DNA from 4 places in the Romboutsia sp. genome. Region 4 is predicted to be linked to each of the others. Evidence: riboswitches for the same ligand, from Rfam matches in the RefSeq annotation. Region 4 holds a riboswitch; each other region holds the start of a gene.
The links. A riboswitch is a leader RNA that binds a small molecule or an ion and turns the genes downstream of it on or off. The one in region 4 is predicted to bind cyclic di-GMP.
Positions count from the first base shown of each region.

Region 1 (3,554 bases), on a different contig from region 4:
CTATAAAAAAATACAAAGAAAATTGACATCGTCGGTTTTAAATTTTTACTAAATGATAATTCATTTAATATCAAGGTTAAAATTCCTAAGATAATTATAAAGCTGCCTAATATGATAATACTATCAATGCATAAAAATAACGTCAAAATTAAATTTATTATAAAAAATAATAACACAATGTACTTCTTTAAAAATGCTTTAAGTAAATTCTGTTTATTGTATCTCATTTTATCCCTCATCTTCTCAATCGAGCATAGATATTTGACTTTTATATAATCAAATATTTCTACTTGTAATACCTAGTAATTATAATACTCTCCCCATTTTACTCATGATTTTTTTATGTTCATATTTTTTTTCTTCTACATATGATTTTATTTTATGCTTAAATATTTCTTCATCAAACATTAAAGCATGATTTCTGATATCTTGTTTATTCCACTGCATTTCATTAAACTGCAATACAGCATCTTTTAAACTATTAACTGTTTGATCTTTAAAGAATAAACCTGTTTGATCAGCAACTACAGTTTCTAAAGCCCCCCCTTTGCCAAAAGCTATAACAGGTCGTCCGCTAGCTTGTGCTTCAAGTGGAGTTATTCCAAAATCTTCTTCTCCAGGGAATATAAATGCCCTACACTTAGAATAATATTCCTTTATAACTTCATCAGGTTGTCTTCCTAATATTTTTACATTTGGCTTAGCTATAGATTTTAAATATTCAAGTTGTGATCCTCCTCCTATAACAACCAAAGGTAACCCTAATTCATTAAATACTTCTACTGCTAAATCAACCCTCTTATAAGGAACTAGTCTAGATACTATTAAAAAGTATTCTTCATCAGTATCAGATATATTGAAATATGACCCTTTTACTGGTGGATGTATAACATCTGCTTCTTTTCCATAATGTTTATAGATTTTTTTTGCAACATTCTTTGAATTTGCAATATAATAATCAACTCTATCTGCAGATGCTCTATCCCAAATACGTATGTAGTTCATTATATATTTAATAAGTTGCTTCTTTAATTTCCCCATATTCTCTCTTTCCATATATTCATTGTAAAATTCCCATGCATACCTCATTGGAGAATGACAATAACATATATGTGTAGTATCTGGAGGTGTTATTATACCTTTTGCACATGAAGATGAACTTGATAAAACCACATCATATTCATTAAAATCAAACTGCTCCCATGCAGTTGGCATAAATGGTAAATACATTTGATGCTTTACATTTCCCTTAGGAAAATTTTGTATAAAGCTTGTTTTTACATCTATATTTTTTAACTCTTCATCTAGATTATTTTCATTATATGAAATCGTATATATAGGAGCTTGTTCATATATTTGCTTAAAGTTTATAATTACCTTTTCTGCTCCACCCATATTAGTTAGCCAATCATGAGCAATTGCTATTTTAGTCATTTTTTCCTCCGCTTTTTAAATAACTTATCTTATAAATAAGCTACTTTCTTTTGCTCTTTTGATTCTTCTACTATTGCCTTATTTACTTGTTACCCTCTCGTTTGATTACCCTATTTTTAGATACAAAAAAAAGACTATATTTTCTGTACACCAGAAACATATAAAGTTATACTTTATATATGTTTCTGTGTTTTTTCAGTAATTATAGCCGGTTGCACCACTATCTCCATATGCCTCAGGTGCCCAGGTACAAGACATACTTCTCAGTTTCTATCTATTTCTTAACATTTATGCTAAATATTAACATTTAATGTGTTATTTGTATATATATTCGACAAAACTAGTTCTTTTACTGCAAAACTTGAATTTCATTTTTAAAGTAATTTGCTTGTTTTTTTCTTTTATATGAATTTTGTTAATTTCAATTTTATTTTTCAATATAAAACATTAATATCCACCTTATCTATATTTACATTAAAGATATAATCTACGACTGTGCTCATTTATATTTCTTCTCTACTTATAGATTTTATACTGCAGTAACTGTTACTTCTTCACTTAATTCATATTCTTCATTTACAGAGTATTTTCTAATCTCTTTAATTAAAACTATACCTGTTATAAGTGCTGATACAATGTCAGCAGTAGGTTGTGCAAACCAAACTCCATTTAAACCAAAGAAATTAGGTAATATAAATATCATAGGTATTAATATTATAACTTGCCTTAATAAACCTAATACTATAGCCATCTTTGCTTTTCCTGTTGACTGCATGTAGTTACTACCTACTATAGATACCCCTATTATTGGCATTGCAAATGCATATTTGCTTAATCCACTTACAGTTATATTCATAAGTTGTACATCCTTATTAAACATTCCAACTAAAACTTGTGGTGCAAGCTGTACAAATAAAGCACCTAATACAAATATAAATGTTGCTGATAATAAACTTATTTTTAAAGTTTTTTTAGCCCTATCATAATTTTTAGCTCCGTAGTTAAATCCTACTATAGGTTGCATTCCTTGCACAAAACCAAATGCAGGCATTATAAATATCATACTTATTGAACTTATTGTTGCCATTGCTCCTATTGATAAATCTCCACCATATTTTTTTAATGAAATGTTTAATATAATCTGAACCAAACTATTCGTCATTTGCATTGCAAATGGAGCACAACCTATTGAGAATATTGCTGCTATAATTGTTTTATTTAACTTTAAATTTATTTTTCTAAGTTTTACGTTTGATTTTCCTCTTACATAATATGATAATCCCCACATTGATGTAGTTGCTTGGGATATTATAGTGGCAAATGCCGCTCCTTGTATTCCCATATTAAATACAAATATAAATAATGCATCTAATATTATATTGGTAACACAACCTACAATCATTATAATAGCTGAAAGCTTTGGATTTCCATCGCCTCTTATTAAATTACTAAACATCATTGACATTATACTAAATGCTGTTCCAAGTAGTATTACACTCATATAAGATTTTGCATAATTAAGCGTACCTTCACTTGCTCCGAATATAATAAGTATTTTATTTAAAAATATTATTCCAACTATAGATAATGTAATACCTATTATCACTGCTAAACTTATTGTATTTCCTATTATACGTTCAGCATCTTCTTTTTTTCCTTCACCTAACTTTATAGATACATTTGTAGTTGATCCTACACCTACAAGTGTTCCAAAGGCAATTATTATTGTCATTATTGGCATTGCCACTCCAAGACCTGTTATTGCCATAGGACCAACACCTGGTATATTTCCTATAAACATTCTATCTACTACATTATAAAGTGCACTTACCATCATCCCTATAATTGCTGGCACTGAATATTTTAATAGTAACTTACCAATTGGCTCTGTGCCTAATATATTCTGATTATTATCCATAATCTTCCTCCTTATATATTTATATTTTTACATACTTTTTCAAGTAGATTTTTTAGTGTTTCTTCTTCTTCCTTAGTTAAATTTTCACTTATTTTTTCGTTCCAATCATCAAAAACACTATATATATCTTCTTTAACTTCTCTAGATTTTTCTGTTAAATAGATTCTATTAGCCCTTTTATCATCTATATCTTTAACTCTCG
Region 1 is NZ_JBXKIW010000023.1:11,448-15,001, reverse strand. Features, by position in the region: gene AC11VW_RS02830 (O-antigen polymerase) at 1-74, opposite strand, end outside; gene AC11VW_RS02825 (glycosyltransferase) at 307-1,434, opposite strand; cyclic di-GMP riboswitch class II at 1,633-1,715, opposite strand; gene AC11VW_RS02820 (MATE family efflux transporter) at 1,964-3,352, opposite strand; gene AC11VW_RS02815 (MarR family winged helix-turn-helix transcriptional regulator) at 3,364-3,554, opposite strand, start outside.
Region 1: linked by a shared signal. The riboswitch ahead of AC11VW_RS02825 (glycosyltransferase) and the one ahead of AC11VW_RS00415 (YveK family protein) in region 4 are both predicted to bind cyclic di-GMP.

Region 2 (3,554 bases), on a different contig from region 4:
TATTCTACTTATTATTGCTTTATACGCTTTTGCACTTGTTTTCATATGTTCCATGAGAATCCCGTCTAATCTGAATCTAACCCTCATGAAATCTCCGTCATATTCTATGTGTATATCACTTGCTTTTTTTCTAACTGCACTTTCTAAAATATTGTGAACTAATCTGACTATAGGAGCTGAGTTTACATCTTCTTCTCCTGTTATTTCATCTTTTAACGTGTTTTGTATATCATTTTTTGCGTATTCACTTATCGCTTTATCTATATCTGTATTTGAATACCATACTTCTATTGCTTGGTTTATTTCTGATATCGTTGCTATATTTGGTACTATATCCATACCTGTTATACGTCTAACATCTTGGATAGCTTCTCTATCTTGAGGATCTTCCATTGCCAGATACAGCCTGTTGTCTTCTATTTTATATGGAAATACTTTGTATCTTTTGCATATATTTTGTGGTATTTTTGGTATTGCCTCTGGTCTTATATTTGATGGGGTAAGATCTATGTTATCTACATTTAGTAGTTCTGTTAGTACGTTTGTTAGTAATTCTGCACTTATTAATCCTTGCTCTATAAGGATTTCACCTATTCTTTTTCCTGTTCCTTTTTGTAGAGATAGTGCTTTTTGTAATTGTTCTTCTGTTATGTATCCGTATTGAACTAATTTATCTCCAATTCTTATTTTTTTTGGCATATTTTCACCTCATTTATGTTATATAAGCTTTAAATTGATATCTTTTTAAGATTTATAATAAATAAAAATACAATTAAGTATTTATTATAAAAAAAAGAGTTTAAATCTTAAAGATAAAAACTCTTTTTCATTAAATTAATTTCCTTTTATAAGTGTATAACTAAGCGTTGTTGCACTTACATAACCATTCGTAGTTTTAGCGGCCTCAGTTTTTCCAATCCCTAAATCTTTGACTAATTTATTTTGGGCCTTATCACTAAAAGTAGCTGTAACTTGTAATACTAAATCAGTTGGAACTGATCCAGTTAATGTATAGGTAGCCCCTTCAAATGGTTTAGATAAGTTCTCAATCTCTCCTGCTAGAGCATTTTCTAACGTCACCGTACCTGATGTTGCAGGATATGCTCCTGTATCCGAATATTTAGCTAGCGATGCAGATTTTATAGCACTTATATCTGTTTCTAAACTAGCAACTTTACTTTTTTCTATATTTTTAAATAAAGCTGGTACTGCCACTACTGCTAACACTCCTATAATAGCTATTACTACTAATAATTCCACTAAAGTGAAACCTTTATTATTTTTCTTTTTCTTGAAGTTTTTTATCATATAACTTCCCCCTTATTATTTTTTTATATAATATCCCTCAACCAATATAAGTCCTAATCATTTATCAGGAATATTTTACCAAAACAAAAAGACCATCCTTATCTCTTAGCTAACTTAAAGTTAACTTAAATAAACATAGTCGGTTGCACCACTAGCTCCATATATCCTAGGTGCCCATATACAGGATATACTTCATCGTCTCTAATCACTACCATTTATTTACATAATACCATGTATTTCTTTTAAAATCAACAAATTCAATATATATTTTTACTACTTTAGTGTATTAAAATACATATTATATTTAATCGATTATATATATTTTAATAATACTACAGAACTATTCTTGTACTAATTTGAAATATAATCTAATTATAATAATTTCTCAGGAAATCTTTCAGAAAAAAATACACCCTATTTATAATAAATAAGGTGTATCTAGTAATATTATTAATTAGAATAATATACTAACAGACTCGTTAGAGAATATTTTCTTTATAGCATCCCCAAATAAAGGAGCTACAGTCTTGATTTGTATTTTATCTATTTTCTTATCTTCAGGAAGTTGTATAGTATCAAGTACTATTAACTCACTTATAACTGAACTTTCTATTCTTTCTATAGCTGGCCCTGATAATACTCCATGTGTACAACAAGCATAAACATCCTTAGCACCAAATTCTCTAAGTGCATTGGCTGCATTTACTATTGTTCCAGCTGTATCTATCATGTCATCTAATAATATAACATTCTTTCCTTTAACTTCGCCTATTATGTTCATTATTTCAGATACGTTAGCTTTAGGTCTTCTTTTGTCTATTATAGCTATTGGAACATCTCCATCTAAGCTATTAGCAAATTTTCTAGATCTTGTAACACTTCCTAAATCAGGTGATACTACTACTAAATCTTGTATTTGCTTTTCGTTGAAATAATCTGCTAGTATTTTTCCACCTTGCAGATGATCTAGAGGTATATCAAAGTATCCTTGGATTTGCGCTGCATGTAAATCCATTGTTAATACTCTATCCGCTCCTGCTGCCGTTAATAAGTTAGCAACTAACTTAGCCGTGATTGGATCTCTCGCCTTAGCTTTTCTATCTTGTCTTGCATATCCGTAATAAGGTATAACTGCTGTTATTCTTCCTGCTGATGCTCTTTTCATTGCATCTATCATTATTAATAATTCCATTAAGTTATCATTTACTGGACTATTTGTTGATTGAACTACGAAAACATCACATCCTCTTACTGTTTCCTTGATGTTTACTGATATTTCTCCATCGCTGAATGTTCCAACTTCACAGTCTGCTACTGGTACTCCTATGTAATCAGCTATCTTCTTAGCTAATTCTTTAGATGAATTTCCTGCAAGTATTTTGATTTCGCTTCCGCTAGTATTCATGTACATCCTCCCGAAAATTTAAACATTTGTTATATTTATTAAAAATTCAAGGCTATAGTGCCTAAAAATAATAATCCATTTAGTTGCTATTTCTTATCTTTTTGTTGTTGGTTTTCTACCCAACCTTCTTTTACTACCTGTCTTTGTCTTGCTATTGCTAATGCTCCTTGTGGAACATCTTCTGTTATAGTTGAGCCTGTAGCTATGTATCCTTTTTCCTCTACCGTTACTGGTGCAACTAAATTAGAGTTTGAGCCTATGAATGCTCCATCTTTTACTACAGATTTAAATTTACTTTTACCATCGTAGTTTACAAATACTACTCCACATCCGATGTTTACGTTCTTTCCAACGTGTGCATCTCCTATGTAAGAAAGATGTGATGCTTTAGAATTGTCTTCTATTGTAGCATTTTTAACTTCTACGAAGTCTCCTATTTTTACGTTGTTTCCTATGTTACTATTTGGTCTTAAGTATGCATATGGTCCTACTGTTGTGTTCTCTCCAACTATACTGTCTACTATTGTTGAGTTCTCTACCTCTGTATAATCACCAATTTGTGAATTTGTTATACTAGAATTCATTCCAATTATACAACTTGAACCTATCTTTGTATTCCCTTGTAACATAGTTCCTGGGTATACTATAGTGTCATTTCCTATTTCAACGTTTGATTCTATATATGTTGAGTTAGTATCTATTATCGTAACACCATTTACCATATGAGATTCGTTAATTCTTCTTCTCATTATTTCTTCTGCTTTTGATAATTCTACTCTTGAGTTAACTCCCATTAGTTCTTCTATTGTTGAACCATTGAAAGCTCCTACTTTTTGACCAT
Region 2 is NZ_JBXKIW010000072.1:13,308-16,861, reverse strand. Features, by position in the region: gene AC11VW_RS10925 (GspE/PulE family protein) at 1-699, opposite strand, end outside; gene AC11VW_RS10920 (type IV pilin protein) at 835-1,308, opposite strand; cyclic di-GMP riboswitch class II at 1,437-1,519, opposite strand; gene AC11VW_RS10915 (ribose-phosphate diphosphokinase) at 1,763-2,713, opposite strand; gene glmU (bifunctional UDP-N-acetylglucosamine diphosphorylase/glucosamine-1-phosphate N-acetyltransferase GlmU) at 2,800-3,554, opposite strand, start outside.
Region 2: linked by a shared signal. The riboswitch ahead of AC11VW_RS10920 (type IV pilin protein) and the one ahead of AC11VW_RS00415 (YveK family protein) in region 4 are both predicted to bind cyclic di-GMP.

Region 3 (3,554 bases), on a different contig from region 4:
CATCGCCTCTAGCTTTTTGCATACCTATAGTATTTGCCACCATATTTTTAACATTTTTAGTATCTAAAGCATCTAAATTTCCATCAATAGCAACAGACGCTGTAATCTTATTAAGTTCGCCTTGAGCATTTATAGTTTTAGTTTCTATCTTTCCAACTTTATATTCTGTCTTCTGTTCTTTACTTTCACTAATTCCTTGTGCAGCATTCCCTACATTATTCATATTATTATCTACAGCACCGCCAGTGTTGCCTGCTTCTGTAGATTTATTTTCACTCTTTGACTCACTTATGACTACTTTGTTTGGATCTATTACTAGCTCGGTTTTTTCGCTAGTGTCAAAATTTAAGTCTGCATTTACAGTAGCCTTTACCTTACCTTCACCAAATATAGGCTCTAATAATCCTACAATAGACCTTTCTAAGTCTTCGCTTAATTCTTTTTCTGCTTTTCTAGCTATATCAACTCCATTTGAATTCGCTGAATTAACATTTCCTTTTTCATCAAATATACCTTCTGATAATAAATTCATATTTTGATCTATTACTTCAACATTTTGTTTTGGTATATTAGAAGTACTTGCAGATACTAATGACATTATAGACCTTACTTGACTAGGTTCTAAATTCGTACCTGGCTTCAAATTAATAGATACAGCAGCTTTTCCTGGAACACTTTCCTTAGCAAAAACTGATTTCTCACCTTGTGTTATCTGTACTCTTGCACTTTCTACTTGAGGGAAAGTTTTTATTGTCTTTTCTATCTCTCCTTGAATCATTCTTTGTTTTTTTATCTCAAATTCTTCATCAGTCATACCGAAAGAAGAACCCTCATCCATAAGTTCAAACCCCTTTGAACCATTAGATATACTACTTGATAATTCGAGTCTCAGCTTATCTACTTCTTCCTTAGGTACATATATACGATCTCCTTCTACCTTAGTCTCAACTTTTCTACTTTCTAATTCGCTAGTTATAACTTTAGCATCAGTAGAATTTAAACCTGAAAAAAGTACATCGTATTTATTATCTTTTGCATATTTAATTCCAAAAATAGTTGCCAAAATAATAGTTATAATTCCAATTATAATAGCTATCTTTTTTCCTTTTTTTAAGCCATTAAACTGTTCCTTTTTAGTGCCCATGAAATTTTTTATATTTTGTATAATTTCTTTTACATTCATTTATTTACTCCTTGTTAATAGCCTACAATTGCACTTTACTTATCTCTTGATAAGCATCAAATAACTTATTTCTAACCTCTAACATCAACTGCATTGACATTTGTGATTCCTGTACTGACAACATAACCTCGTGCATGCTTACGTTTTCACCTTTAATAAGGCCTTCTATCTTGTTGTTAGCATTCACTTGACTTTCATTTACTTTCTCTATAGCATCACCTATAACATCTGAGAAGCTTGCCTTTGACTCTTTTTTATTTACTAGCTGTTCATTATTTACCACAGTATTTTCTATACCTTGTGTAAATATATTTGACTTCGCTGCTATAGCACTTATACCTTGCATATACTCACCTCTTTATATTATCTTCCTATTTCTAGTGCTTTTGATAGCATACTTTTTTGTGCATTTAAAGTATCAACGTTAGATTCATAAGCTCTAGACGCCGTTATTAAATCTGACATTTCAACTAACATATCCACATTAGGATATTCCACATATCCCTTTTCATCTGCATCTGGATGTTCTGGCTCATATAGTTTTCTAAGAGGAGACTTATCTTCTTCTATTGATACAGTTTTTACACCTAGCATACCTAATTTCTCATCATAATTTTCAGAAAAAGTAGCAACTTTACGTTTATATGCCCCACCATCTTCAGTTCTTGTAGTTTTAGAATTTGCCACATTTGATGATATAATATCCATTCTCAATCTCTCTGCAGAAAGACCACTTGCACTAATTCTCATTCCACTAAAAACGCTCATTTACTTACCTCCCCGATATTACACTTTTTATCATCGCTAACTTAGTATTAGTAAGGTTCACTAAAGCATTATACTCAAGTGTTGTCGATGCTTGATTTACCTTTTCATTTTCTAAATCAATATTGTTTCCATCTTCTCTCATAACTGAAGTTGTATCAGTTTTTACTTCTATTTTAGGTTTATTTCCCATACTATCATTTAACGTTTCTTCAAAAGTTACATATTTTCTCTTATATTCTGGTGTATTTATATTTGCAATATTATTTGCAATAGTTTTACTTCTTAAGTCTGTAGCATCTAAGCTCATTTTCATTAAATTGTATATATCCATAACCCCTCCTAATTTGTTATTTTCAATAAAAAAACTATCCTCGAAAAGAATAGTTTAAATTACTTTTATAATATTATTCCTCATTGCTAATTGCTTGAATGCAAACCAAAATAAAATTATAAAATAAATTTTAACTACACAATTATCCAACGTTTTTATTTCATTTTAGTAAGCTATAATCTACATTATACACTTTTTTTCAATGACATTCTACATTTTAATATAAATATGACAACTATTTTCTAACTTTTTTGACTTTTTTAGATATAATAATTCATATTTTCCCTTTATGTGAAGTTATTCTTATTTTATTTTGAGTTCGACTTACAATTTATAATAATAATTATAATACATTGTTTTTTTCACACAAAAAAATACCCTTGAAAGAGTATTTTGTTATATCAGCAGTGATAACAAAAAGTTTATTAACTCTTCGGCAGCTGGCTGGCATAGTTTTTTAACTTTAGCCCCTATAGTTTTGCGTCGCTAGATTTCCCTAGGTTTGCCTATTAAATTTTATTTATATGTAAATTATACCATAATCTTACATAATATGAAACTTTTTTATTATATTTAAATATTTAAAGTCAGGATATTAGCGTCCTAACGATATCTAACATATATGCTAAATTTAAAGCTAAAAGAAAATCATAAATTAGCTTTTCTCAGTTATCAGAGCAATTAAATATAAATAAGGTTAAAAATAATACTTTTCATCCGTATAATAACTTTAGTATTCATAAAATTTGGAGGATAATATATTGCAAAAATTAAGTTTAGTAATGATTACTAAAAATGAAGAGTTTAAATTAAAAAGATGCTTAGAATGTGTTAAAAATATAGTTAACGAAATAATAATTGTAGATACAGGGTCTACAGATAAAACTAAAGATATAGCATTAGAATTTAATGCTAAAGTATATGATTATAAGTGGGATGATAATTTTGCTAATGCTAGAAATTATGCTATTAGCAAATCTAGTGGTGATTGGAACTTAATATTAGATGCAGACGAATTTATTATTAATATAGATTTAAATAGTATTTATAAATTTATGAATTCTAAAGATAAGACTATAGGTCAAATAAAAATAGTTAATTTATTTGAACAAGATGGTGAAATAAGAAAATCTAATTCTTTTATATCTAGATTAGCTCCTAAGGGTGTTTATTTTAATGGAAGTATTCACGAACAATTGGATTCTAGTTATCCTCGTAAAAGAGTAGATATCGAGTTAGAGCATGATGGGTATTTACATACTAATAAATTTG
Region 3 is NZ_JBXKIW010000065.1:9,029-12,582, forward strand. Features, by position in the region: gene fliF (flagellar basal-body MS-ring/collar protein FliF) at 1-1,183, opposite strand, end outside; gene fliE (flagellar hook-basal body complex protein FliE) at 1,206-1,529, opposite strand; gene flgC (flagellar basal body rod protein FlgC) at 1,547-1,951, opposite strand; gene AC11VW_RS10225 (flagellar basal body protein) at 1,956-2,282, opposite strand; cyclic di-GMP riboswitch class I at 2,715-2,799, opposite strand; gene AC11VW_RS10230 (tetratricopeptide repeat-containing glycosyltransferase family 2 protein) at 3,044-3,554, shown strand, end outside.
Region 3: linked by a shared signal. The riboswitch ahead of AC11VW_RS10225 (flagellar basal body protein) and the one ahead of AC11VW_RS00415 (YveK family protein) in region 4 are both predicted to bind cyclic di-GMP.

Region 4 (3,554 bases):
ACAAGAGATGCAGCTGCAACAATAGCACAGATAAAAGCATTAGAAAATGTAGGCTGTGACATAGTCAGAGTAGCAGTGCCAGACATGGAAGCGGCAAAAGCAATAGGTGAAATAAAAAGAGCAGCTAATATACCAGTAATAGCTGATATACACTTTGATCATAGACTAGCAATAGAAGCAATAGACCAAGGAGTGGATGGAGTTAGAATAAATCCAGGAAACATTGGAAGCATAGAAAAAGTTAAAATGGTAGTAGAAAAGTGTAAGCAAAAAAACCTAAAGATAAGAATCGGCGTAAACGGTGGTTCATTAGAAAAAGAACTACTAGAAAAGTATGGATCAGCAACGGCTGAGGCACTAGTTGAAAGTGCACTAGGACATGTGAAAATACTAGAAGACCTAGACTTTAGAAATATTGTAATATCACTTAAATCATCAGATATATACAAAACAATAGAAGCCTATGAACTAATAGCTAAAAAAGTAGACTATCCACTACACATAGGAATAACAGAATCAGGAAGTGTAAAAAAAGGAACAATAAAATCTTCAATCGGAGTAGGAGCAATGCTTCTAAAAGGAATAGGGGACACAGTTAGAATATCACTAACAGGAGATCCTTGTGAAGAAATTATAGTTGGAAAAGAAATACTAAGAAGCTTAGATTTATTAAATGATAAAATAAAAGTAATATCTTGCCCAACATGTGGAAGATGTAACATAGACCTTATCAGTGTGGTAAATGAAGTAGAAGAAAAAATAAACCACATGGAAAAAGATATAACAGTAGCCATAATGGGATGTGCAGTAAACGGACCAGGAGAAGCAAGAGAAGCCGATATCGGAATAGCTGGTGGAAAAGGCGAAGGACTACTGTTTAAAAAAGGTGAAATAGTTAGAAAGATAAAAGGAAATGACTTAGTAAAAGAATTACTGCAAGAAATAGAAAAATATTAAAAAAAAGTACTAATATGTTGAAGCATATTAGTATTTTTTTATTGGAAAATAAAGTGAAAATCAATAAAATTCATATAAAATAAGTGAAAATAAGTAAATTGCTTTAAAAATGAAATGCTAGTTTTGTAGCAAAAGAACTAGTTTTGTAACAAAAAGGCTAGTTTTGTAACAAAAGAACTAATTTTGCGATAAAAAAACTAGTTTTGTAACAAAAGAACTAGTTTTGTCGAAGATATATAAAAATAATACATATAATGTTACTATTTACCTATAAATGGTAACAAATAAATAGAAACTGAGAAATATGTCTCGTATCTGGGCACCTGGGACATATGGAGTTAGTGGTGCAACCGGCTATAATTACTGTAAAACACAGGAATATAAAGTATAACTTTATATATTCTTAGTGGCAGAAAATATAGTCTTTTTTTGTGCCTAAAAAAATAGGCATTGTAAATATAAAATAATATGGAGGAAAGCAAATGGAGGAAACAATCGACTTAAGAGAGTATTTTGGCATCATTAAAAAAAGATTTTGGATTATAGCAATTATAACAGTAGTAGCAGTGTTTGTTAGCGCAGGGGTAAGTTTCTTTGTATTAAAACCAGTATATGAAGCAAATTCAACGATAATAGTAAATACTGACCAAGACAAACAAACACAAATGATAACACAAGATCAAGTTATAGTAACAGAAAAGCTAGCAGTAACATATGGAGAAATAATAAAATCAAGAACAGTATTAAAACCAGTAATAGATAATTTGAAATTAGACCTAACATATGAAGAACTATCAAAAAAGATAACAATATTGCCAGTCCAAGACACTCAAATAATAAGTATAAGTGTACAAGACACAAACAAACAAAAAGCTAGAGATATAGCAAATGAAATTCCAAAAGTATTCACAAAAGAAGCAAAAAGAATAACAAAAGCAAATAGTGTAGAAGTAATAGATAAAGCTATCGTACCACATGAGCCTATTAAACCCAATAAGATAATGAACGTTGCAATAGCAGCAGTACTTGGAGTTATGATAGGTCTATTTGTTGTGTTTTTGATAGAATATTTAGACAATAAAATAAAAACACCACAAGATATAGAAAAACACCTAGGATTACCAATATTAGGAGTAATACCAAATGAAAAAATAGCAAAATAGGGGGATAACAAATGAATAAAGTAATAAGTATAAATAAACCAAAATCTCCTATAGCAGAAGCATATAGAGGAATAAGAACAAGCATAGAATTTGCAAACTTAGATAAAGAAATAAAAATAATAAGTGTAACAAGTAGTAGAAAAGACGAAGGTAAAAGTACAGTAATCTCAAACTTAGCAGCAAGCTTTGCAAACCTAGAAAAAAAAGTACTAATGTTAGATGGAGACTTAAGAAATCCAAGTGTACATAGAATGTTTGGACTAAGCAACATACATGGACTTACAGATGTGCTTGTTAATAATAAAACATTTGTAGAGTGTGTACACTGTACAGATACAAAGAACTTACACGTACTAACATGTGGTCAAGTACCACCAAACCCATCAGAAATGCTATCGTCTAAAAAGATGAGAGAGTTTGTGGAAAGTCTAAAAGAGCATTATGATTACATATTTATAGATGCACCACCAATAGGACTAGTTACAGATGCAGGAATAATATCAACATATACAGATGGGACAGTATTTGTAGTTGGTGCTAACGAAACAGATGTAGAAATGGTAAAGCTAGCTAAAGAAAGATTAGACAATGTTGGAGCTAATATACTAGGAACAGTACTTAACAAATTTGAAGCAAATAGTTCAGGATATGATTATTACGATTATTATTACAAAGAAGAAAAAAGCGGCAGAGCGTCAAGAAATAATAAGAAAAAGAATAAAAAAGAAAAAGCAATGGCATAAAATAAAAATTTAATATTATGGGGGGATAGTAGTGCAAGCAAACGTTATATTTGAAGATGAAGTGGATGAATCAGCCGTAGCTATTGACTTAAACCATATTGAAACCAATAATTCAATGTTTTACATAGTAAGTAAAAGGATAATAGACATTGTTGGTTCTTTAGTTGGAATTATATTATTATCACCATTATTTTTAGCAGTAGCTATATTAATAAAGCTAGAAGACCCAAAGGGCAAAATATTCTTTACACAAGAGAGAAATGGACGGTATCCAAAAACTTTCAAGATGTATAAGTTTAGAAGTATGGTACATAACGCAGAAGAACTACTAGAAACATTAAAGGACCAAAATGAACAAACAGGTCCAGTATTTAAAATGAAATATGACCCTAGAATAACAAAAATAGGGAACTTTATTAGAAAAACAAGTATAGATGAATTACCGCAGTTATTCAACGTACTTAAAGGGGATATGAGTCTAGTTGGCCCTAGACCACCAATCCCCCATGAAGTACAACAGTATACACCATACCAAATCCAAAGGCTTGTGGTAAAGCCGGGTCTTACTTGCATATGGCAAGTAAGTGGAAGAAATAGCATTGATTTTGATGGTTGGGTAGACCTTGACATTAAGTATATACGGACAAGAAGTTTATTACTTGATATTAAATTGATATTTAAAACATTTTTT
Region 4 is NZ_JBXKIW010000005.1:6,569-10,122, forward strand. Features, by position in the region: gene ispG (flavodoxin-dependent (E)-4-hydroxy-3-methylbut-2-enyl-diphosphate synthase) at 1-957, shown strand, start outside; cyclic di-GMP riboswitch class II at 1,239-1,320, shown strand; gene AC11VW_RS00415 (YveK family protein) at 1,440-2,120, shown strand; gene AC11VW_RS00420 (CpsD/CapB family tyrosine-protein kinase) at 2,132-2,863, shown strand; gene AC11VW_RS00425 (sugar transferase) at 2,895-3,554, shown strand, end outside.